DNA from 4 places in the Peribacillus sp. Aquil_B1 genome. Region 3 is predicted to be linked to each of the others. Evidence: riboswitches for the same ligand, from Rfam matches in the RefSeq annotation. Region 3 holds a riboswitch; each other region holds the start of a gene.

What was found. A riboswitch is a leader RNA that binds a small molecule or an ion and turns the genes downstream of it on or off. The one in region 3 is predicted to bind S-adenosylmethionine.
Region 1: linked by a shared signal. The riboswitch ahead of mmuP (S-methylmethionine permease) and the one ahead of mtnW (2,3-diketo-5-methylthiopentyl-1-phosphate enolase) in region 3 are both predicted to bind S-adenosylmethionine.
Region 2: linked by a shared signal. The riboswitch ahead of MPH60_RS21800 (sugar ABC transporter substrate-binding protein) and the one ahead of mtnW (2,3-diketo-5-methylthiopentyl-1-phosphate enolase) in region 3 are both predicted to bind S-adenosylmethionine.
Region 4: linked by a shared signal. The riboswitch ahead of MPH60_RS00715 (methionine ABC transporter ATP-binding protein) and the one ahead of mtnW (2,3-diketo-5-methylthiopentyl-1-phosphate enolase) in region 3 are both predicted to bind S-adenosylmethionine.

The regions. Positions count from the first base shown of each region.
Region 1 covers NZ_JAKXEE010000001.1:1,727,559-1,732,928, reverse strand. Annotated here, with positions in the region: gene mmuM (homocysteine S-methyltransferase) at 79-1,041, opposite strand; gene mmuP (S-methylmethionine permease) at 1,031-2,425, opposite strand; SAM riboswitch class I at 2,509-2,611, opposite strand; gene MPH60_RS08635 (flavin reductase family protein) at 2,826-3,434, opposite strand; gene MPH60_RS08630 (alpha/beta hydrolase) at 3,452-4,060, opposite strand; gene MPH60_RS08625 (ring-cleaving dioxygenase) at 4,060-5,007, opposite strand; gene MPH60_RS08620 (ring-cleaving dioxygenase) at 5,032-5,370, opposite strand, start outside.
Region 2 covers NZ_JAKXEE010000004.1:96,585-101,954, reverse strand. Annotated here, with positions in the region: gene MPH60_RS21805 (sugar ABC transporter ATP-binding protein) at 1-836, opposite strand, end outside; gene MPH60_RS21800 (sugar ABC transporter substrate-binding protein) at 893-2,005, opposite strand; SAM riboswitch class I at 2,121-2,226, opposite strand; gene MPH60_RS21795 (GTPase domain-containing protein) at 2,321-5,062, opposite strand.
Region 3 covers NZ_JAKXEE010000001.1:1,578,400-1,583,769, reverse strand. Annotated here, with positions in the region: gene MPH60_RS07975 (cupin domain-containing protein) at 95-628, opposite strand; gene MPH60_RS07970 (methylthioribulose 1-phosphate dehydratase) at 653-1,282, opposite strand; gene MPH60_RS07965 (2-hydroxy-3-keto-5-methylthiopentenyl-1-phosphate phosphatase) at 1,279-1,938, opposite strand; gene mtnW (2,3-diketo-5-methylthiopentyl-1-phosphate enolase) at 1,945-3,177, opposite strand; SAM riboswitch class I at 3,283-3,436, opposite strand; gene MPH60_RS07955 (pyridoxal phosphate-dependent aminotransferase) at 3,568-4,740, opposite strand; gene MPH60_RS07950 (carbon-nitrogen family hydrolase) at 4,840-5,370, shown strand, end outside.
Region 4 covers NZ_JAKXEE010000001.1:138,288-143,657, forward strand. Annotated here, with positions in the region: gene MPH60_RS00710 (GNAT family N-acetyltransferase) at 251-721, shown strand; SAM riboswitch class I at 839-950, shown strand; gene MPH60_RS00715 (methionine ABC transporter ATP-binding protein) at 1,250-2,272, shown strand; gene MPH60_RS00720 (methionine ABC transporter permease) at 2,286-2,936, shown strand; gene MPH60_RS00725 (MetQ/NlpA family ABC transporter substrate-binding protein) at 2,958-3,830, shown strand; gene MPH60_RS00730 (M20 family metallopeptidase) at 3,904-5,106, shown strand; gene MPH60_RS00735 (Fur-regulated basic protein FbpA) at 5,313-5,370, shown strand, end outside.

The sequences.
Region 1 (5,370 bases), 150 kb from region 3:
GATTATGACGCTTCCTGTTCCTTTTTATGGTCTATATACTACTTTCATTCCTTATAACAGTTTATAACAGATCAAGGGCTAGGAGGATACCACCACGGAAGGTCGCCACTTTCTTGAAATATCTTCAATATGATGTGGTGCCGTTCTGCAGCACCCTCCAATTAAACGCGCCCCTGCATGGTGCCATTCTTCAGATTTCAGGTCGAGCCTGTTACATGATTCTTGACCATGCCATGTTTTAGTTTCTGGATTATATGTTTCACCTGAATTCGGATAAACAATGATTGGTTTATCCGTGTTTGCACGCAACACTTGGATGGCTTCCGTGATACATGATACTGGCGTACAGTTGATGCCGATTGCTGCAATTTGCTCACTGTCCCCAAACAATCTTGTACACTCCTCGAGTAATGTGCCGTCACTTATCGCTTTTTCATTTTTCAATGAAAAGGATATCCAAGCATACACTTCTGGATAATCCTTCAATAACGAATATAATACTTTTGCTTCTTGCAGGGAAGGAATCGTTTCAAATGCTAAAAGGTCAGCTCCTGCTTCAATCAACGCTGATATTCGTGAGCGATGAAATGCAGTTAAAGTTTCATCCGATACACCATAGTTTCCTACATACTCTGAACCATCTGCAAGATAAGCCCCATAAGGGCCAACAGATGCAGCAACCAATGGCTTAGGCCTAAGCATTTGATTTTCTTCCTTCCAAAAATTATCTCTTGCTTTTCTTGCGAGTAAAACCGTTTTACGGATTAGCTCCAAAGCCTCTTTTTCTTGTATTCCACGGAGGGCGAAACCTTCAACAGTGGCTTGGTAGCTAGCAGTAATCGCACAGTCCGCTCCAGCACGAAAGTAGTCAGAATGCACTTGATAAATCACTTCTGGATTTTCAAGTAATACACGTGCAGACCAGAGCGGGTCGTCCAAATCACATCCATGCCTCTCTAGCTCTGTAGCTAAAGCTCCGTCCAAAATCATGACTGAATGATCTCGTAAAATAGCGTCAATTGGGTTAGTTTTATTGTTCATGATCTACTCCTCTTTTCTTTATGGTTTTTGTCACATAATAACTTCCATAGCAAAACAAAATAAATGGAATGCCACAATATAGTGCAATTCGTTGTGTAGGATCAAATGCAATTCCTATGCAAGAAGCCAGGCATAGCATAAAAGAAACGATTGGCACGAGTGGATAAAATGGCGTTCGATAAGCCAAGTCATTTACTGAATTTCCTTCGTTTATATATCTTCTGCGAAATAGAAACTGTGACACGCTAATACTCATCCAAACTACCACCACGGCTAGTCCAGAAATGGATACGAGCACTATGTAAACAGTATCCGGTGCAATAATACTCGAGAACAGGGCTAAGCAGCCGCCCAACATACTGAAAAGGACTGCATTTATCGGAACTCCCCGTTTTGTCAATTTTGCAAATATTGGTGATATAGTTTCCTTATCTGCAAGTGACCAAAGCATTCTGGATGATGCATACAGTCCCGAGTTTGCAGCAGACAAAATGGCAGTTAATATGACAAAGTTCATAATATCCGCTGCATACGGCACACCAATTCGTTCAAGAACTGCCACAAAGGGGCTTTCTAATACGCCGGCATCCGAAATAGGCAATAATGCGGATAATACAACGATGGTTCCTACAAAAAAGATAATCAATCTCCATAATGTCATACGTATTGCCTTTGGTATCGTTTTTTCTGGATTCACAGTTTCTCCAGCTGCAATTCCGATTAATTCAGTTCCAGAGAATGCGAAATTCACCGCAAGCATCGTCATTAGAATGGCAAAAGCACCATTCGGAAATAAACCTTCACTTGTAAAATTGGAGAATAACGGAGCGGATTGTGAATGAATTATTGGAATAAAACCCAGCATTGCCGCTGCTCCCAAAATAATAAAAATCACAATGGCAAATACCTTTATAGACGCAAACCAGAATTCGGATTCAGCGAAAAATTTAACGGTCCACGCATTTAATGCCAAGACCAAAATGGCAAATAGCGCACTCCATATCCAGACATTGATTGATGGAAACCATCTCTGCATCAACAATCCTGCAGCCGTGAATTCCGAACCTAGTGCAACAGTCCAAGTTAGCCAATACAACCAGGCTACTGTATACCCTGTCCCAGGACCTATGTATTTAGCTGAGTAGCTATGAAACGCACCTGTCTCGGGCATATGTACTGCCAGTTCACCTAGACATAGCATGACTAGATAAACCACTAATGCCCCAATCAGATACGAAAGGATGGTGCCGAATGGGCCAGCCTGTTGAATCGTATAACCCGAACTTAAGAATAAACCTGTTCCAATCACCCCGCCAAGCGATAGCATTATTATATGCCGTGCCTGCATTTCCCTTTGAAAATCATGCTTCCTTTTGTTCTCCATGCTTACTCTCCTTTATCTTGCATCCAGAAAAAACGAAAACGCACTCTAAAAAAGAGTGCGTTACTGACAAATAAACACGTACGGTCTTATCTATCAAGGTTTCACCCCCTGGAATTAGCACAGTGTCATTGCAGACCTGTTGCTGAGGTTTCATAGGGCCAGTCCCTCCACCTCTCTGGATAAGAAATTATTTTTTTATAACTTTATCAATCTATGAAAAAATTGTCAAGTTTTGTTTCGGTTTGTAAAGAATTCCTTTAAAGTCCAAACGAACATCGCACCTTTGGCATAGATATGAACTGTTTTTGGAACAGTCGCTTACAGTATTAGATGCAGATAATGCTAACCGAAAAAAAATGACGACACCTTAAAAGGTGACGCCATTTTTCTTTCATATTCCTTAAGGTCGTTCTATGTCAAATAATTCCCCTAGTTTTGTATAAGTATGACCCGCTAATCTTGCTACAGGTTTTAGCCCATTCTGGTCAATTCGGCCATTATGGTAAATCTCCTGCTCTATATGATAGCAGACTATTTTCCCGATCAATAAATCACAACCAGGTTTATTCTTCGAACCTGCCAACGGTATCGCATGCTCCAATGTGCATTCAAAGCGTACCTTCGCTTCTTGCAATCCTGGTACCGACACCTTATCACTAACAGCCTGTGTGAAATTGGTAAGACCCAGTTCACTTTCGTCAGACGGGAGTTCCTTGGCCGTTCGATTTGCATCAGCAACATTATCTTCATCAGTGATATGAACTACGAATTCACCTGTTTGAATTGCATTTCGGGCCGTGTCCTTCGAAACTCCTTCTTTCCGTTGAACTGAAATGGAAATCATCGGAGGATTGGAACTGACTATGTTAAAAAAACTGAACGGAGCTATATTGATTGTACCGGTTTCGGACTGTGTCGTAACCAGGGCTATTGGTCTTGGTATGATGCTTCCAGTCAAAAACTTATAATTTTCCCGTTCAGTAAGGCTTTCAGGATTAACTGAAATCATCTTCATCCCTCTCATTCTTATAAAAAGTTCTTTTGAAACCATGAACTTGCTGCATCAACCTCTGAACGTGTTAACTGATGACCGTAGTGTTCCCAGTGAACATCCACCGCAGCACCAGCTTGCAGTAAAATTTGATTAAGTTCATCAGTTTCTGCGGCCGGGCAAATCGGATCGTTTTTACCTGCAGCGATGAATACAGGTATATCCGAAAGGGACGGCAAAGCAATGCCGCGTCTAGGCACCATTGGATGATGAAGAATCGCTCCTTTTAATGCCCCTTCGAAATGGAACATTAAACTTGCTGCTATGTTTGCACCATTAGAATAACCTAATGCCACCACTCTGTCACGATCGAAGTCATATTGTCCGGACGCTGATTCCAAGAAGTCATAAAGCTCCTTCGTACGGAAAATCAAATCTTCTTCATCAAAAACTCCTTCAGCCAGCCGGCGGAAATAACGGGGCATTCCGTTTTCGAGTACATTTCCCCGTACGCTGAGTACGGATGATCCCGGTGAAACCATTTCCGATAATGGCAAAAGATCCGTTTCCGTTCCGCCAGTGCCATGTAAAAGTAAAAGCAACGGTGCATCTGGATTACTTCCTTTTTGAAAAATATGCTTCATCATTTATCCTCCTCTAGTACCCTCGGCACTGCCGGCAGTAACGTTTTCTCCATGATCTCCCTTTTTTCTTCAAGCCATGGCGGCAGCATTAATTTACTTCCCATCGTTTCCTTCGTTTCATCATTAGCAAATCCAGGTGGATCTGTGGCAACTTCAAAGAGTATGCCTCCATCTTCCCTGAAATAAATGGCATCAAAGTATTGGCGGTCTTTAAAGGGAGTCACGGCATAGCCATGCTTTGCGATATGCTCCCTCCATTCTTTATGATCTTCATTGTCGCTTGCACGCCATGCAAGATGATGGACAGTTCCCACTCCGATTTTCCCATTAGGCAAAACCGTTTTTTTAACATCTATCAAATTTCCGATGTCCGATGTGGATTTGAAGCGGATGAAATCGCCCTCTTCCCCCATCTTTTGCAAACCCAGCACTTCCTCTAATAGTTCCATCGTTTTGATCGGTTTCGAAGTCAATAATACAGCACCGCCGAATCCCTTGACCGCCTTGTCAGCTGGTATACCGCCGAATGACCACTCGCTATTTTTACCCTCTTTACGCTCAACCAGTTCAAGTTGCAATCCATGTGGGTCCTGAAAGCCTAGATATTCCTCGCCAAAACGGGAAATCTTTTCAAAGTCTATGTTAAATTTACCCAAACGCGTTTCCCAGAAGCCCATTGATCCTTCCGGAACGGCATATGTTGTAATCCCCACTTGTCCGGAGCCAATTGTCCCTCGGTATGCCCCAGGCCAAGGAAAGAAAGTGATGATAGTGCCCGGTGAACCTGATTCATCCCCGAAGTATAAATGATAGGTGCCTGGATCATCAAAATTAACGGTTTTCTTAACCATACGCATCCCCAACACTCCAGCATAAAAATCCACATTCTCTTGAGGATTGCCTACAATTGCGGTTATATGATGTATTCCTGCATTTTGCTTTTGCATGCCGATTACTTCCTTCCCCGTTGATTAATTTGTTGATTTTGTATTCAGTGGTTTTAAATTCGATTCAATATCTTTTCTTTTTGATTCTAAAAATGGCGGCAGGGCAAGGTTCTCACCTAGGTGCTGCTCTGCTTCATCCACTGCAAAACCAGGTCCATCAGTAGCTAGTTCAAATAATATGCCATTCGGCTCCCTAAAATAAAGTGAACGAAAATAAAAGCGGTCCACATATCCAGAGTTAACGAATTTTGATTCACTAATTTTTTCTACCCATTTTCTCAGTTCTTCTTCATTATCCACCCGAAAGGCAACATGGTGTACTCCACCCCTCCCCAACCTTTCCCGAGGAATGTCATTCCTTTC
Region 2 (5,370 bases), on a different contig from region 3:
TTCAAACTGACATTTTTAACTTTCTCCGCATCTGACAATCCATTCACTTCCAGAATAACGTCGCCAATCGAAGCATTCACTTCAGGAAACTGTTCATCCATGGTTTTCCCAAGCATGCTCTCTACCACATCGGTACGGGTCATGTCTTCCGTCTTTCGACAAGTGACACGCTCCCCATTCCTCATGATCGTAATTTCCTCACAGATTTCAAAAATTTCGGGCAGACGATGTGAAATGAAAATGATTCCCACGCCTTTTTGCTTTAATTCATTTACAATTCGAAAAAGTTCTGTCGTCTCCGTATGACTTAACGGAGCAGTTGGCTCGTCGAGAATCAGGAATTTGCATTCTGTCGAAACGGCTCTTGCTATCAGGACCATCTGTTTTTCAGCCAAAGTAAGGTCTCTTACCAGCTTTTTCGAAGGGACACGAATTTTCATATCTTCAAGAATAGAAGCCGCTGTGTTGTGCAGCTCTTTCCATTGGACCATCTGTTTTTTTCCCATGTTTTGAACCATATCATTCAACATTACATTTTCCCCAACCGTTAAATAAGGGATGAGGGCGGTATCCACTTCCTGATATACAATTTGAATGCCTTGTTCTTGAGCCGCTTTTGGCGAGCGGATATCCCGCTTCATCCCATCAATAAAAATGTCACCTGAATAATGAACATGGGCTCCGGATAAAACTTTCATTAACGTCGATTTCCCTGCTCCGTTTGCACCGACCAATGCGTGGGCTGTCCCTGATTTTACGGAAAAATCAACATCACTCAGTGCCTTCACCCCCGGAAATTCAATCGAAATCTTCTTCATTTCTAGTTGCTTGCCCATGTCCATTCCTCCTTATTGAACAGACACTCCCTTCACTGGAAAGAGAGTGTCTCTTTTTACTTCTTATAATGATCTTTCAAAACTTTCATCCAATCTTCTTCAAATTCAGTCGATACACCCCAGCCATCGACAATACCAGATAGATTTGCCATGTTCACCGCTTCTTTTGACGCTTGGATTTGCTTTTGTGAAATAAGTGAAGCCTCCAAGTCATAGGTTTGCGGCGTTTCTTCGCCCGCTAATTTTTTAGCCAGAATCCTCATATTCACTGCACCGATCAACTTGGGATCGACTGCTGCCGTGTAGGACCATGAGCTATCAGCCGATTGAATTTCCTGGAGATCTGCATTCGAAACATCTATTCCATATATCTTAACTTCATCTCGGCCCGCCTCTTTAATCGCCCGGGCTGCACCGATAGCAAAGGCATCCCATGTTGCGAAAATGGCATCCAATTTACCTTTAGGGTATTTATTCAGCATGGCTGCTACAGCATTTTGTGTCTGAACCGAAGTATCAGCAGAGGCCACTCCGAATCTTTCAACTTCTTTAATCCCAGGATTTTCTTTTAATTTTTCCTGATAGACTGCATTTCTTCGTACCATTGGAGGAAATCCATCCACCCAAAGATAGGCAATTGACGCTTCACCTTTCTGTTCTTTTATCAGTTTATCAAAAGCCAGAGTTGCCAACGCTTCATCATCTTGTGAAGTTAATGTCACGCCTTCTATTTTAGATAGATCGCTTATTGAATCGAATGTAACAACACTTTTTCCTGCATCAACCAACTTTTGAACGTCATTCACAGTTGCGGCATCATCACCATGTGAAATGATATAGCCGTCATAATCTTCCTCCAAAGCCTGCGCTATCGCATCATGGAATTTAGCCGTATCACCATTGGCTGTGTACGTATCCACTTGAAACCCCAGTGCTTCTCCTTCTTCCTTCGCCCCCGCCAGGTATTGGGCCGTATGATCATCACCGCCAATTTTACGAATCACTTTGATTCTGGCTCCATCTCCATCAGCAAATCTTTCCGGAACATTTTCAAATGATACTTTTTCTTCTTTCTTCGACTCTGTGGAACTCTGACCTGTAGAGCAACCCGTTAAAAGCAAAGCCGAAGCGATGGTTGAAATGAATATCCCTTTAATAGACCTTTTCATTTTGTTTCCCTCCATTATTACTTATTAGTCTTATCAGTTAAGTTGGTGTAAATCCCAAAATAAAAACCTCTCTAATATAGAGAGGTTTAATCGGCTGTTTTGCAGACTTGTCCCTCTCTTATCTGTCAAAACATTTCTGTTTTGCAGGATTTAGCACCAATTCCTAATGGAACGGTTGCTGGGCATCTTAGGGCCAGTCCCTCCGCCACTCTTGATAAGAGATATATGTGTTACGTTTTCGTAATTATCACTTTATAGGGATATAGTCGTAAAGTCAATAGATTTTTGAATATTTGAAATGTTCCCCGTTATTTTTTATTTTCTTTGTAGCTGGGCTAGACGCTTTTTCTCAATCTTTTCAAGCCGCTCCAACTGCCTTAATTTCACTTCGAACAAGGTGATAGGGTCACGGTAAACTTCCGGATTTTCTTTCATATGCTCCAATGCAGCCTGGTAGTCTTTAATTTCAGTCTGCGTTTGCTCTATCGTTTTTTGAAGTAAGGCAAATGAACCGCGATAGAAAAGGGAGATGTCACGATCCAATGATTTTTCAAACAATCCAAATTGGGTAAGGAAACGTTCCGTGATCATTTCCGCAACATCCAGGTAATCTTCACTTTCCAGGTATTTCTTATAACGATTGTACATATTGGCTTTATTTTGCGGTATCGCCCCAAATAGCTTCCCTGCTCCTTTAAGCAGCAATTGTGATGGAGTCCTGCGCAAAAGGATATTGACGTTTTCGATGCGGATACTGCTTGTCATCCGGTCGGCATCACGGCGCCAGTCATCCAATACCCTGAAGTCACCTGCCAGTGTAATCCGTTCTTCTTTGTATAATTCATTGAATCCGGCACTCATTTCATCCATGAACTGCTGGCTTTGTGAGAACTCCATTTGGGAACTGGCAATCCAGTCTTGAAGAGAACGGTAATATTGAGGCATGATTTTGTCAGAAATGAAGTTCTGAATCCGCTCATTCATTTCCTGGTTTAACTGTACATGGACCTGACTGAAATCACTGCTTTCCGTTAACGATTTAGAGCAATCCCTCAGTAATTCAGGAATTTTTGAATAAAGCTGATTTTTCACTTCGTCCTTAAGCGAACGATACGACCTTATGATATTTTCACTTTTTTCTTTTTCCAAATCAGCCAGTTGATTGACCGCTCCATTCAGCTTGACTTCCATCTGTTCATTCCAAGAGATGGAATGCTCGCATTTCCGCTCATTGGCTGCCCGTTTTTCTAATAGATAAGATAAAGTTTTACGAATGAATGCCAGGATTTTTTCAGATCTTCTTTCCTTCCAATTATCATCTTGATAATTCGATTGAAGGAAGGCTGAAAGGTCCTTCAATTGCTGTCGGCTGTCATAATGTTTAGAGAAAGCGAATACTTTCGCATTCGGGAAATATGCATTCACTTTATCCCATGTTTCGTCTTCCATCCGGACTGCGACCTGATCACTGTATATCGTATCCATTTTATTTAATAAGAAATGAATCGGCAGTTTCGGAGCCATCATTTGAATTTCCAATAACAGATCCCGTTCGCTGCCGGTGAAAGGCGCCCTGGCGTCAAGAACGAACATCAAACCATCACTGCCATGTAAATAGCCCTGGAAATCGGATTCCACGCTTTGTTCCCCATTGAACCCCGGAGTATCCAATAAGCGCAGATGATTATTTCTTAGGTAGTCACTGATTATGGTCACATCGACAATAGTCCCGCGCTGGCGGCGTGTTTCATCCAAATCAGTTAGCTCCATGACAACCTTGCTATCTGTATCGGTAATTTCAAGGATTTCCAGATCATCTCCATCTTTAACACTGACTAGTGACGAATGATCTTCAGCGGCAATGCTCTCGCCAACGATTGACTGAATAAAGGATGTCTTTCCATTTCCTGTACTTCCTGCAAGAAGAAGATTGAAATTCCGGGTATCCTTAAGCCCGTCTACCATCCATTTAAGCTTATTGCCAACCTTTAAATCATTATCTTCAGCCCACTGGATAATGGAATTGAACAGTTTCTCTCCCGCTTCCAGTCCGCCACCCAATTTAGGTGATTTCGAAAGCAGGCTCTCTGCATCCTGAATGACCAAGGCATTGATTGTATCCGGGAAGATTTCATTCCAGGACAACGCGGATGCCGCTGCAAACAGCGAGAGCTCCCCGTCTGCGATTTTGAGCCAGTTTTCCAGCAACCTTGGCACGACAGGACTTAAATCTTTGATTAGGTGCGTTCCTTCTAAAAGACCTGCATATGCATCCCTGTAATAGACGGAAAGCTCATCCCATACATCCGCATGGTTCAACTCGATGGTATCTATCAAGTTATTAATCACTCTCAGCCATTCAAAATAAGAATCCGTATATTTATAGTTTTTCCACAGGGCAACCGTCACCTTTTCGAAACGTTCCTGGTCAAGGTTGTATAGCGAACCAAGGACGGTTGAAAAATAATCCGGATCCATCGATTGGGCAACACCTTGCTGGATATACGTTTTCAGCACATCGAACCAGCCCATTGATTCTGTACGGATACTTTCATTCGCCGCTAATACAACCGCACTGTTCCAATCCTTTTGCTCTTCAAAAAAGGCGCGTGCAATTTCCGTGACATTCGGGTAGTCCGGTTGGAACTCGACTGCTTCTTTCACGACATTGGAAGCCAGGTCATTTCTCGATTCCACTATGTACAGGGAAAACAGTTGCAAGAGAACCTCTGTTTTCAAGACCGCTTCATCCGTATCGACGGATTTATAGATATCCTCTGCGGTTGAATACATTTCCAGTTCAAAATAAGCATCAGCGATGTTTTTCTTCGCCCATGAACCAAGTTCCCCTTCTATGTTTTCCCATTTAAAAATGGCTGCCTCATAGTCATGATGCTGAAAATATACTTCTCCTTGAGCAAATCGAATTGCGGTTAAATCCGCTCTTTCCTTTTTTTGTTCCACGAGAAACATTTCACCCAAAGCTTGAATGGGGTGCTTCCTTGTATCCTCAATCATCGTTTCATAATATTTTTTTCCGATCAGACGTTCGTCCATCTTTATTCCCCCGATATATTTCATATTTTCAATTAAAGGATAATCACTGATTCTATAAGCCTTCTAGTAGACCTAACATTCAATCTATAGGTTCCTTTAGTTAAAAAATCATTTACAAAACCTTAAAATGTTATTTTAGCAAAACAATATGGTAACAACATGTCACCACTCTTACAATTTTAAAACAGAAACAATTGGAACTGTAATGTTTTTAATAAACCGATACAAAGATGTCATTTCCATATTCGAGAAAATATGTTTTTTCTAGAGGTGAGCGCACCATTCATTATCCCTCTAAATTACCAGAA
Region 3 (5,370 bases):
CGACTGTCTTCCCTCCTCGCCGCAAGCGTCTGTGGGCTCTAGGCTAGTCTCGACAAATTGAACTCAGCCCTTAAGCTGGTTTTTCAACATTGATTCATGCTTGGACTTCGTCTTTTTCGTAAATCGGCACCCATCCTGCCGCTGTAACGAAAATGCGGACAGCAACAGTTTTCCTATCCTCTGCAAGCGTGAAATAATGTCTTGTTGATTCTGGAACGCTAATAAGATCTCCTGGATTAAGGCGCACATCAAACCACTGTTTATCTTTGCCTTCAATGGCAAAGATACTCGTTCCGCCTGCTATGAAACGCACTTCATCATCTTCATGGTGATGTTCCTGCTTAAAGTTTTCAAGCATTTGATCCAAGTTCGGATTCGCATCGGATAATGTAATGACATCATGCGCTTTATAGCCTCTTCTTTCGGAGATTTCCGTTATCTCTGATTGGAATGCTACAAGGATTTCCTCCTTGTCAGCATCTGTTAAATCGTATTTTTCCACCAGATGGGCCGGTAATTTAGAAATGTCCCATTGCTCATAAATAACCCCTTGTGTTTCTAAAAATCCTTTTACCTGTTCACCGTTTTCAATAACCTCGTTTGTTTCATGGAATCTGATTGTCGCCATCATTCATTCCTCCTCTATGAGTGTTTATGTTAAAGAACCTGCAAACGCCTTTTGTTGATTAAGCAACAGTTGATATTGAAATAAAAATTCGCAAGCTTCAAGTATTCTCTTTGCTTCGAGTCCGCTTTTACCCCAAACCGTAATACCATGATTGCGGATCAGCACGGCGCCAGAGTCTTCTTCGACATGTGGCTCGAACTTATCGGATAACAGCGGAATGTCAGCATGATTATATATGATTGGTATCCGAAGTTCCGAATCTTCATCCCACCGCCCGGTCGCTTTAATGATTTCATGATTACGAAAAGAAACTTGACCTTCTTCTCCGTACAATTCGGAAATCACATTATTTTCAACCGTATGGACATGGAGTACACAGTTCGCATTCGTTTTTCGGTAAATGACTGTATGAAGTAAAGTTTCGGCCGATGGTCTTAGGTTCGTTTCTTCAACCGGTTTTCCTTTTATATCCACCAGTAAAAAGTCCGAATCCGTTTGCTTCCTTTTATCCTTACCGCTTGCCGTAATATAAAAATAAGGGCTTTTGGGCTCCCGAATGGACAAGTTCCCGCTAGTACCCATAAACCAATCCCTTTCGGCCAGTTCAGCTTTAATATCTGCCAGCTCCTGCCATTCCTTAGAATGATTGTTCACGCTTTAACCACCTCCTGCTGCTTTAAAATATCAATGACATCAAAAAACGTTTCAAATCCTTGATGTGGAATCCCTTCCCTATCGCATTTTTCAAGCAGTATATCACGGGCTATGACAAAATCCGCCTGTTTGGCAGCTTCAAAATCCGTTACTGAATCTCCAATAACGAATGTAAAATCTCCCGCACCCGCAATTTCCCTCATAATGGATGGCTTGCAGCAACCGCAATCATTATTACATTGATCATCACAAGCATGTGGCCACTCAATATAAATCTTTTCCTTATCAAAAAATGCATGGTTGCAATAAACGGACTCTGTTGGCAAGATATCATTTAAAAGCGGTGCAATGAAAAAATCCATGCCCCCGCTTACAATATATAAAGGGATGTTAACTTGTTTCGTAAACTCAACGAATTCATAAAACCCTGGACGAATGCCAGCCGACTTTCTTACATATTGGATGATTTCATCTTTCAAGCCGCTATCAAGCAGGGAAAACATATCCCCTACACCTGAAGATATACTGATTTTTTGCTGAAGGACACCGTCTTTCAACGCTTCCCATTCCGGAGGCGCAAATTTCTTCATGATGGAAATGATATTATCCGTGTTAGTGATCGTTCCGTCAAAATCACAAAAGATGATCGGTTTCATTATTTCTTATAGGCCTCCCCATAACACAAGAGCTTTTTTTAGTGTTTCATCCTCAGCAGCCGCTTCAGATAGGTCCTTTCCTGCCAGTACGGCTTCCACAGCAGAACGGAAAGCCTTTGCCCCGCCCTCTGCTCCATCAGGATGCCCGTGAATTCCACCTCCGGCATTAATCACACTATCGATTCCAAAATCCTTGATTAAGTCCGGAACCATGCCCGGATGAATGCCAGCAGAAGGAACAGGGAAGGCTTTTTTCCATGAAAGTTCATCTTTTGTCAGAGCTTCAGCAATCGCCAAAGTCTCCTTTTTTTCAAGTGCGACATTTCCATAAGGGGACGGGAACAAGGATAAATCCGCACCTGATAACCTTACTAATTTACCAAGCAATAATGGATAGCCGACCCCATAAAATGATGAGGCTGCCAATGCCCCGCTATATGCAGGGTGCGCCATGATCGGCAGCTTGATACGATCATGTTCACTCAAGGCCTGCAATACATCCAAACCATATGTATGAACGTTGAACAACAAGGCATCCGCCCCTGCATCAGCCGCTTGCTCTGCCTTATCCAATAATTCGAATGTTTTCCCTGATAGATTGACAGCATATAAAGTTCGGTGGCCAGTGGTTTCATAGACATCATTCAATATTCTTTTTCCCGATTTTATTCTATCGAAAAATGGAGTCAGTTCCTGGTCGAAGAGGATCTCATCGTCTTTAACTAGGTCGACACCCCCTAATGCTTGTTGCCTCAGTTGCTCATTATGAAATGTCAGGTCTCTTCCTAATATACCTTTAAAGATGCTCATCACTAGTGGCCGGTTAAATACGCCAACCTTTTTCCTAATGCCTTCAATGCCAAATTGCGGCCCGGGAAAGTCTTTTTGAATATCACCGACAAAATCCAAGTCGATAAGTTTTATTTCTCCGTCCAATGAAAGTTTGCCGAAGACCGTCGTGAGGATTGCAGGTAAATCATTGGAGAAATTCCTTGCCGGATAGGCAATTTTAATAAGCGAACGGTATATTTTACGATTAAAGTAGCTGTTTGCCCTCTCTTCTTCAGAAAGCGGTGTCACCGATACGACGCGTCCCTTATTTTTTTCCAGTTGTTTCTGGACCAAATGGGGCAGGTCCGTCCATGTCCCGACAGTCAATCCTAAGGCAATGCTCTCTGCTTTTTTCTCATGATTTCCCTTAGAATCATGAATTAAATAAGTAGCGACTATCTCGCTCATTTGATCACTCCTATATCACGTTAGTAAACTCTCGATGTCATTAACCTGAAATGGTCTCAAAATGGCAAAAGCCCCTTCATAAAGAAGAGGCTTTAAAAAGCCATCTTCTTATCTCCCAGCCATTGGCTGCAAGAATTAGCACCGTGCCTTGTGGATTTCAAGAAAAATCCGGCGAAGAATTCCGCCCCATTTTACAATGGAATTACGGTCGGTTGCTGGGCTTCATAGGGCTAGTCCCTCCACCTGCTCAAAATAAGAAAACGCTGATATATAAATTTGCATCCAAGTATCGAAAGATTAAGAATTTATTTTGTATTCTGACAGGTAATTCCTACTTTGTCAATAAGTTTTAACTATTTAAGGGTGAATTAATCGGATTTATCATTGTGGTTAAAATATTTTTAATCTACTTATCCGTTCCACAGCCTCTTTCAGCCGTTCTTCCGAAGTCAGCAGCCCTACCCTGACGTATCCTTCGCCAAATTCACCAAATCCATTCCCTGCAGCAACAGCAACATGGGCATGCGTTAATAAATAGTCTGCAAAAGTCTCGGACGTAAAACCTTTAGGTACCTTGAGCCAGGCAAAAAATGATGCCGCAGGAGCTTTGACATCCCAGCCGATTGCCCTCAATCCCTCAATGAAAACATTCCTTCGCCCCTCGTACATCTGCACTAACTGCTCTACACAGGTCTGCGAGTCAAGCAAAGCGCTTGCCGCAGCTTCTTGTATCGCCGGGAAGAGACTCACATAAAGATGGTCTTGTAATAGTTCAAGAGCTTCTATGACACTTTTATTCCCCACTGCGAAGCCGACTCTCCACCCTGCCATATTGTATGTTTTCGATAGTGTGTATATTTCTATTCCTATTTCCTTCGCTCCCTCTGACTGGAGAAAGCTTATCGGTTTTTTCCCGTCGAATCCTATCGCCCCATAGGCGAAGTCGTGGACCACACAAATGGAATGCTCTTTTGCAAAAGAGACGGTCTCATCAAAGAAACTTTCAGTTGCAGAAGCACCTGTGGGATTGTTCGGATAGTTCAAGAACATCATTTTGGCTTTATCAAGTACTTCTTTATGTATGTCACTGTATTTTGGAAGAAAATCATTTTCTTCTGTCAAGGGCATGAATTCGGTCTTTGCCTGGGCTAAAACAACACCGGAAAGATAATCCGGATAGCCGGGATCCGGAACAAGGATCGTATCACCCGGATTCAATAAACATTGCGGCAGTTCGACAAGACCTGCCTTTCCCCCGAAGAGAATCGCCACTTCACTTTTCGGATCCAGCTTGACACCGTATTCACTTTCATAAAAGACGGCAGCAGCGTCTTTTAAATATTGATGCCCCCGGAATGGCGAATATTTATGATTAATCGTTTTTTCAGCGGCAGACTGCAAACTTTTCACGATATGGTCCGGTGTCGGCTGATCAGGGTTTCCCTGGCCTAAATTGATGACATCATGACCCTGCTCCGTGATGGCATTGACTTTTGCGACAAGTGAGGCAAAAAACTGCTTGGGCAGGTCCTGAAGCTGTCCGGATTTTTCGAATTGCACCATTTATACACCTTCTCTGAAATTTCTTGAAATTCTAGTCACAAATGATATATGTTTATCATAGTCTTGTAAAGCATTTTTTACATGTGGGGGTTTTAAACGATGAAGTGGAAAATAGCTTGTATTCAAATGGATATAGCATTCGGGCAACCTGATATCAATTTTCAGGTTGCGGAACAATGGTTGGAAAAAGCAGCACGGTCAGTACCCGATATCATCATTTTACCAGAGCTTTGGACAACCGGATACGACTTAAGCAGGTTAAATGAGATTGCTGATCAAGAGGCGGAAAAAACGATTGAATTTCTTAAAACACAGGCAAGGAAACACGAGATTCACATCGTAGGCGGTTCCATTGCGAAAAAAACGAGCAAGGGAATCTATAACACCATGATAATCATCGATAAACAGGGAAATCTCATAAAAGAATATGATAAGCTTCACTTATTTCAGTTAATGGATGAACATCATTTCCTGAAGCCAGGAGAAAAAGATGGTTTATTTACACTTGATGAAAAAATATGTGCTGGTTTCATTTGTTATGACATCCGTTTCCCTGAATGGCAACGAGCCCATACCGCTAAAGGCGCCGAAGTTCTATTCGTTACGGCTGAATGGCCAAAGCCAAGACTC
Region 4 (5,370 bases), 1.4 Mb from region 3:
AGACTCGAAAATTAAAATAAATTTGTTTGTTCCAACCCAATCTCCATTACTAGACCTCTCCAAACAATATTGGATTTGTTTTTAATTTAATATTATGGCCATTTCATAAAGGGATACAGGCAATATTCTTTTCAGAAAAAATGAAATAACAAGCTTGTAAAAGTAAATAATGAAATATCATAAAAAGTGTAAGTAAAATAAGTTTGTTTGCTTGATAACTATTTCACTAAAATGATAGAGGTGGATAAATTTGATCTTTCGGACCATTGATACGGAAAAAGATAAAGATATTATCGTTAAATTCAGGAAAGATTCCTTTGTTGTAAGTTTTGGATCTGAAGCTGGTTTTGGAGATGAAAATACATATCTGCAACGAATGGAAGAAAGGGTTCGCAAATTTCCGGGGGGGCAGGTAATCATTGAAAAGGACCAAGAACCGATTGGTCAAATGGAACTTCACATTCGGGAGTATGAAGGAAACGAGATTGGATATGTGAATCTATTTTATCTTATTCCCGAATACCGCAGTAAAGGCCTTGGCAAGGAATTGGTTCGCTACGCAGAAAACTTTTTCAGGCAATTTATTGTATCCGAATACCATTTAAGGGTTTCTCCGGATAATGGAAGGGCAATTCGTTTATATACGAATTCAGGCATGAAGAAGATAAGCGAAGAAAATGAAAAATACCTTGTATGGAGAATGAGTAAATCATTATATTGATATAATTAAAAAGTATCATTTCACTATACTGTGAAAATATTTTAAGCGATGAAAAATATGGTTGACTTTAGAGGGATTAGAATATATAGTGAAGGACATAATTAAATAAAACGTTAATTCTTATCAAGAGATGTGGAGGGACTTGGCCCTATGATACCTCGGCAGCGGGTTTTTACTTTTGTAAAAATACTGTGCTAATTCCAACGGACGAAAGTTTGAAAGATAAGAAGGAGCTTTTCTTAGATAATTAATTTAAGAGTTTACTCTTTTTTATGTCTAAAAGAGGCCTCTTCTGTCTGATGACGGAAGAGGCCTCTTTTGTTTATTCAAAATGTATATGGTTATTTGGAGCATTGGTGCAATTACTCGTGAATTTCGCAGATTTACTCGTGAGTTTCGAGCATTTACTCGTGAATTCAGCGCATTTACTCGTAAGTCCCAAAAATTTAACCCTATCATTATGAAACTTTGCAAAGCTCTTCTCTGGATAATGAATTCGTACAAATAAACAACATGGGGGGAGATTGGATGATTGAGTTTCAAAATGTTAAAAAGGATTATCAAACAAAAAAACAGACTGTCGAGGCTTTGAAGGGCATCAATTTGACAGTGGAAAAGGGGGATATATTCGGTGTAGTCGGTTATAGCGGGGCCGGAAAGAGTACGTTGATCAGGCTGGTCAATTTGCTTGAAGATCCTTCAGATGGTTCAGTGATTGTTGGGGGCAAGGATTTAACCAAGTTAAGCCCGAAGGAATTACGGGCAGAAAAGAAAAAAATCGGGATGATCTTTCAGCATTTCAACCTGCTAAACTCAAAGAATGTTTTTGATAACATTGCGATGCCGCTGGTTTTATCGGGAACTCCGGCTAAGGAAATCAAAAACCGTGTAGGCGAGCTATTGGAGTTCGTTGGCTTATCGAGCAAAGCAAAGAGTTATCCGGATCAATTATCCGGCGGTCAAAAGCAGCGGATCGGCATTGCGAGAGCATTGGCTACAAATCCATCGATCTTATTGTGTGATGAAGCTACGTCGGCATTGGATCCACAAACAACGAGTGCTGTTCTGCAGCTCTTAAAAAAAATTAATAAAGATTACAATATCACCATCTTGCTAATCACACATGAGATGTCTGTCATTAGGGAAATTTGCAATAAGGTAGCGGTCATGGAGGGCGGATGTGTCGTTGAACAAGGTTCGGTTTTCGAAGTTTTTGCGAAGCCGCAAACGGATATTGCAAAAAACTTCGTGAGAACGGTCATACATGACGAAATACCACAAAGTTTCATAAAAAGCTTAGGGTCTCATATCCCGATTATTTGGAAAATTAATTTTATTGGGACTACTTCTGGTACTCCTTTACTTTCAACGATCTCGAAGAAATATGATGTTCATTTAAGTGTCTTATCAGCCAATATTTCTGAAATTCAGGAAACGCCTTTCGGGAATTTGATCATCGAAGTTACCGGGAGCAAAAATGAGGTGGACATGGCTTATCAATATATTAAAGATGAGGGGATTCTCGTCCAGGAGGTGCAGGTAAATGGGTAATACGCTTTGGGGAATGGAAATAACGGCAGACCAGCTGTTGACAGCTTTCGGTGACACACTTTATATGGTAGCCATCTCATTGGTATTCTCCGGGTTGATCGGACTTCCGCTCGGTATCCTGCTTGTCATTACAAGAAAGGGTCACATCCTGGAGAATAAATGGATTTTTAATGTATTGAACCCGATCATCAATATATTACGGTCGGTTCCTTTCATCATCTTGCTTGTAGCAGTTATTCCCCTTACCAGAATGATTGTAGGCAGCGCGATCGGAATGAATGCGGCCATTGTTCCGCTCATCTTTTACGCGGCTCCTTATATTGCACGGCTTGTGGAGAACTCCCTGTTGGAAGTGGACAAAGGGATCATCGAGGCAGCTCAGGCGATGGGGGCTACGACATGGCAAATCATTTATCGCTTTTTGATTCCCGAGGGACTTAGTTCGTTGATCCTTACATTTACAACAGCGACAATCGGGCTTGTTGGATCTACTGCCATGGCAGGTGCCGTCGGGGCAGGCGGGGTCGGCGATCTGGCTTTGGCTTACGGTTATCAAAGGTTCGATACGATGACGATGATCGTTACAGTGGCGGCGCTCGTGATCATCGTTCAATTATTGCAATCCACCGGGAATTTCGTTTCAAGAAAAATAAGAAGAAGATAAAAATAACAGGAGGTAGGAGAAATGAAAAAAATCTTATTAACGATCATGGTATTGGCATTGGCCATCGTGGCTGCAGCATGCGGGAAAGAAGAAGGTGCATCAGGCAGTTCGGATGATGTGAAAACAGTAAAAGTCGGTGTCAGCAGCGGGGATACGAGAACATGGGAATACATTGTCGATATAGCGAAAGAGGAAGGGCTTAATATCGAACTGGTCACTTTCAATGATTATATCCAACCAAACCTTGCGTTAAGTGAAGGTGAAATTGATGCCAATTCATTCCAAACGGTCGCTTACTTCGATGAATTCGTTCAAGACCAAAACCTGAAATTAGAGGCCATCGGGTCGACTGTCATTGCGCCTATGGGCCTTTATTCGAAAAAACATAAAGATCTTAAAAGTCTTCCAAATGGCGCTACGATTGCCGTTCCGAATGAAGCAACAAACTTTGGCCGTGCATTGCTCCTTCTTCAGGAAGCTGGATTGATTACTTTGAAAAAGGAATTCAATGGATCGGGATCATTGGAAATCATTAAAGAAAATCCGAAAAACTTGAAAATCCAACCTGTTGCTGCCGGCAATACACCGCGTCTATTGGATGATGCCGATGCTTCAGCCATCAATAATAACTTTGCTGTCGAAGCAGGCCTTACTTTAAAAGATTCTTTATTCCATGAAAGTAAAACGGCGAAACCATATATTAATATCATTGCAGTTAAAAAGGGGAATGCCGATCGTCCTGAGCTGCAAAAATTAGTGGAGCTTTATCAATCGAAAAAAGTGGAAGCGTTCATTGAAAAAACGTTTAAAGGAAACACCATTCCTGCCTATGTTTCTGTAGATGAATTAGTGAATTACCAGGATGCTTGGACAAAACCAGCTAACGAAAAATAAGAACAAGTGAGGAATGCCGGATGGATTCAAGTTGCCCATCCGGTTCCTTAAACCAAAAAGGGGAGATACGAATATGGCGAGAGAATTAGTGCAGAAGCAGCATCAGCAGATCATTGAAGATCACATCGACCTTTATTCCAAATTATATATCGAAACGAGTCAAGCCATTCATGCCAAACCGGAAATTGGGAATCAAGAATTCTTCGCTTCGGATACATTAACCGGAATACTTCGAAATGAAGGATTTGAAGTGACACGCAATATTGCCGGTCATGAAACAGGATTCATCGCCAAAAAAGCCTCTTCAAAGAAAGGGCCCACAATTGCCTTTTTAGCCGAGTATGATGCATTGCCGGGTTTAGGTCATGCTTGCGGCCATAATATCATTGGCACAACGAGTGTTGCAGCAGGCATTTCCTTGGCGCAAGTGCTGGAGGAAACGGGCGGAGAGGTGATTGTTTTCGGAACACCGGCAGAAGAGGGCGGGCCGAATGGAAGCGCAAAAGGCAGCTTTGTGAAGCACGGTCTATTTGATGGGGTGGATGCGGCCATCCTTATCCATCCTGGCGGGCAAACGCGTGTCACAAGTCCATTTTTGGCAGTCGACCCCCTTGATTTTCATTTTTACGGGAAGTCAGCACATGCAGCAGCTGCACCTGAAGAAGGTGTGAATGCACTTGACGCGGTGATTCAGCTGTTCAATGGCATTAATGCTTTGCGCCAGCAGCTCCCAGCCGAGGTCAAAATCCACGGAATCATCACCAATGGCGGGGAAGCGCCTAACATCATTCCTGAATATGCTTCCGCCAGGTTTTACATTAGAGCAACAACATGGAAACTCTGCCAAGAAGTATCCAATAAAATCCGTGCTGTTGCCGAAGGGGCAGCACTTGCCACAGGAAGTACGGTTAAAGTGGAACGTTTCCAAAATGAAGTACTCGATTTTGTCATTAATCCAGTTCTGGATGAACTGTTAAAAGAAGAACTGGCTCAATTAGGGGAAGCGGTGGGCCCTCGAAAAGAGAGTGGCTTTGGCTCGACGGATGCTGGTAATGTAAGCCATGTAGTGCCAACAGCACATCCTTATATAAAAATTGGCCATGATGAGCTGATTGCCCATACGAATGAATTCCGCGACTGTGCCAAATCTCCTGCTGGAGACAAAGCCATCCTGACCGGAGCAAAAGCCCTTTCACTTACAGGGTATAAATTGATTTCAGATCAAGACCTGCTGGATAAAGTGAAAGCAGCATTTCATGAAGCGAAGCAAAAATAAATAAGATGCAGGAAAAAATTGTTGACTGCGGAGCATAGAGTTAGTATTATAAAAATAACAATACCAAGTAATTAAATGGGAATTATAGGTTAATTGACCGGAAAACCGGAGACTTTTCTTTCATGTAAAGAGGCGTCTCCGGTTTTTTTGTGAATGGGCAAGTCGAAAGATTCTCTTTCAATACATCCTATAAAGGGGGATTTATCATGGGAATATTATTACGTAAAGCCATTGAGAAAAAAAGAAACTTCCTAATCAACAAGT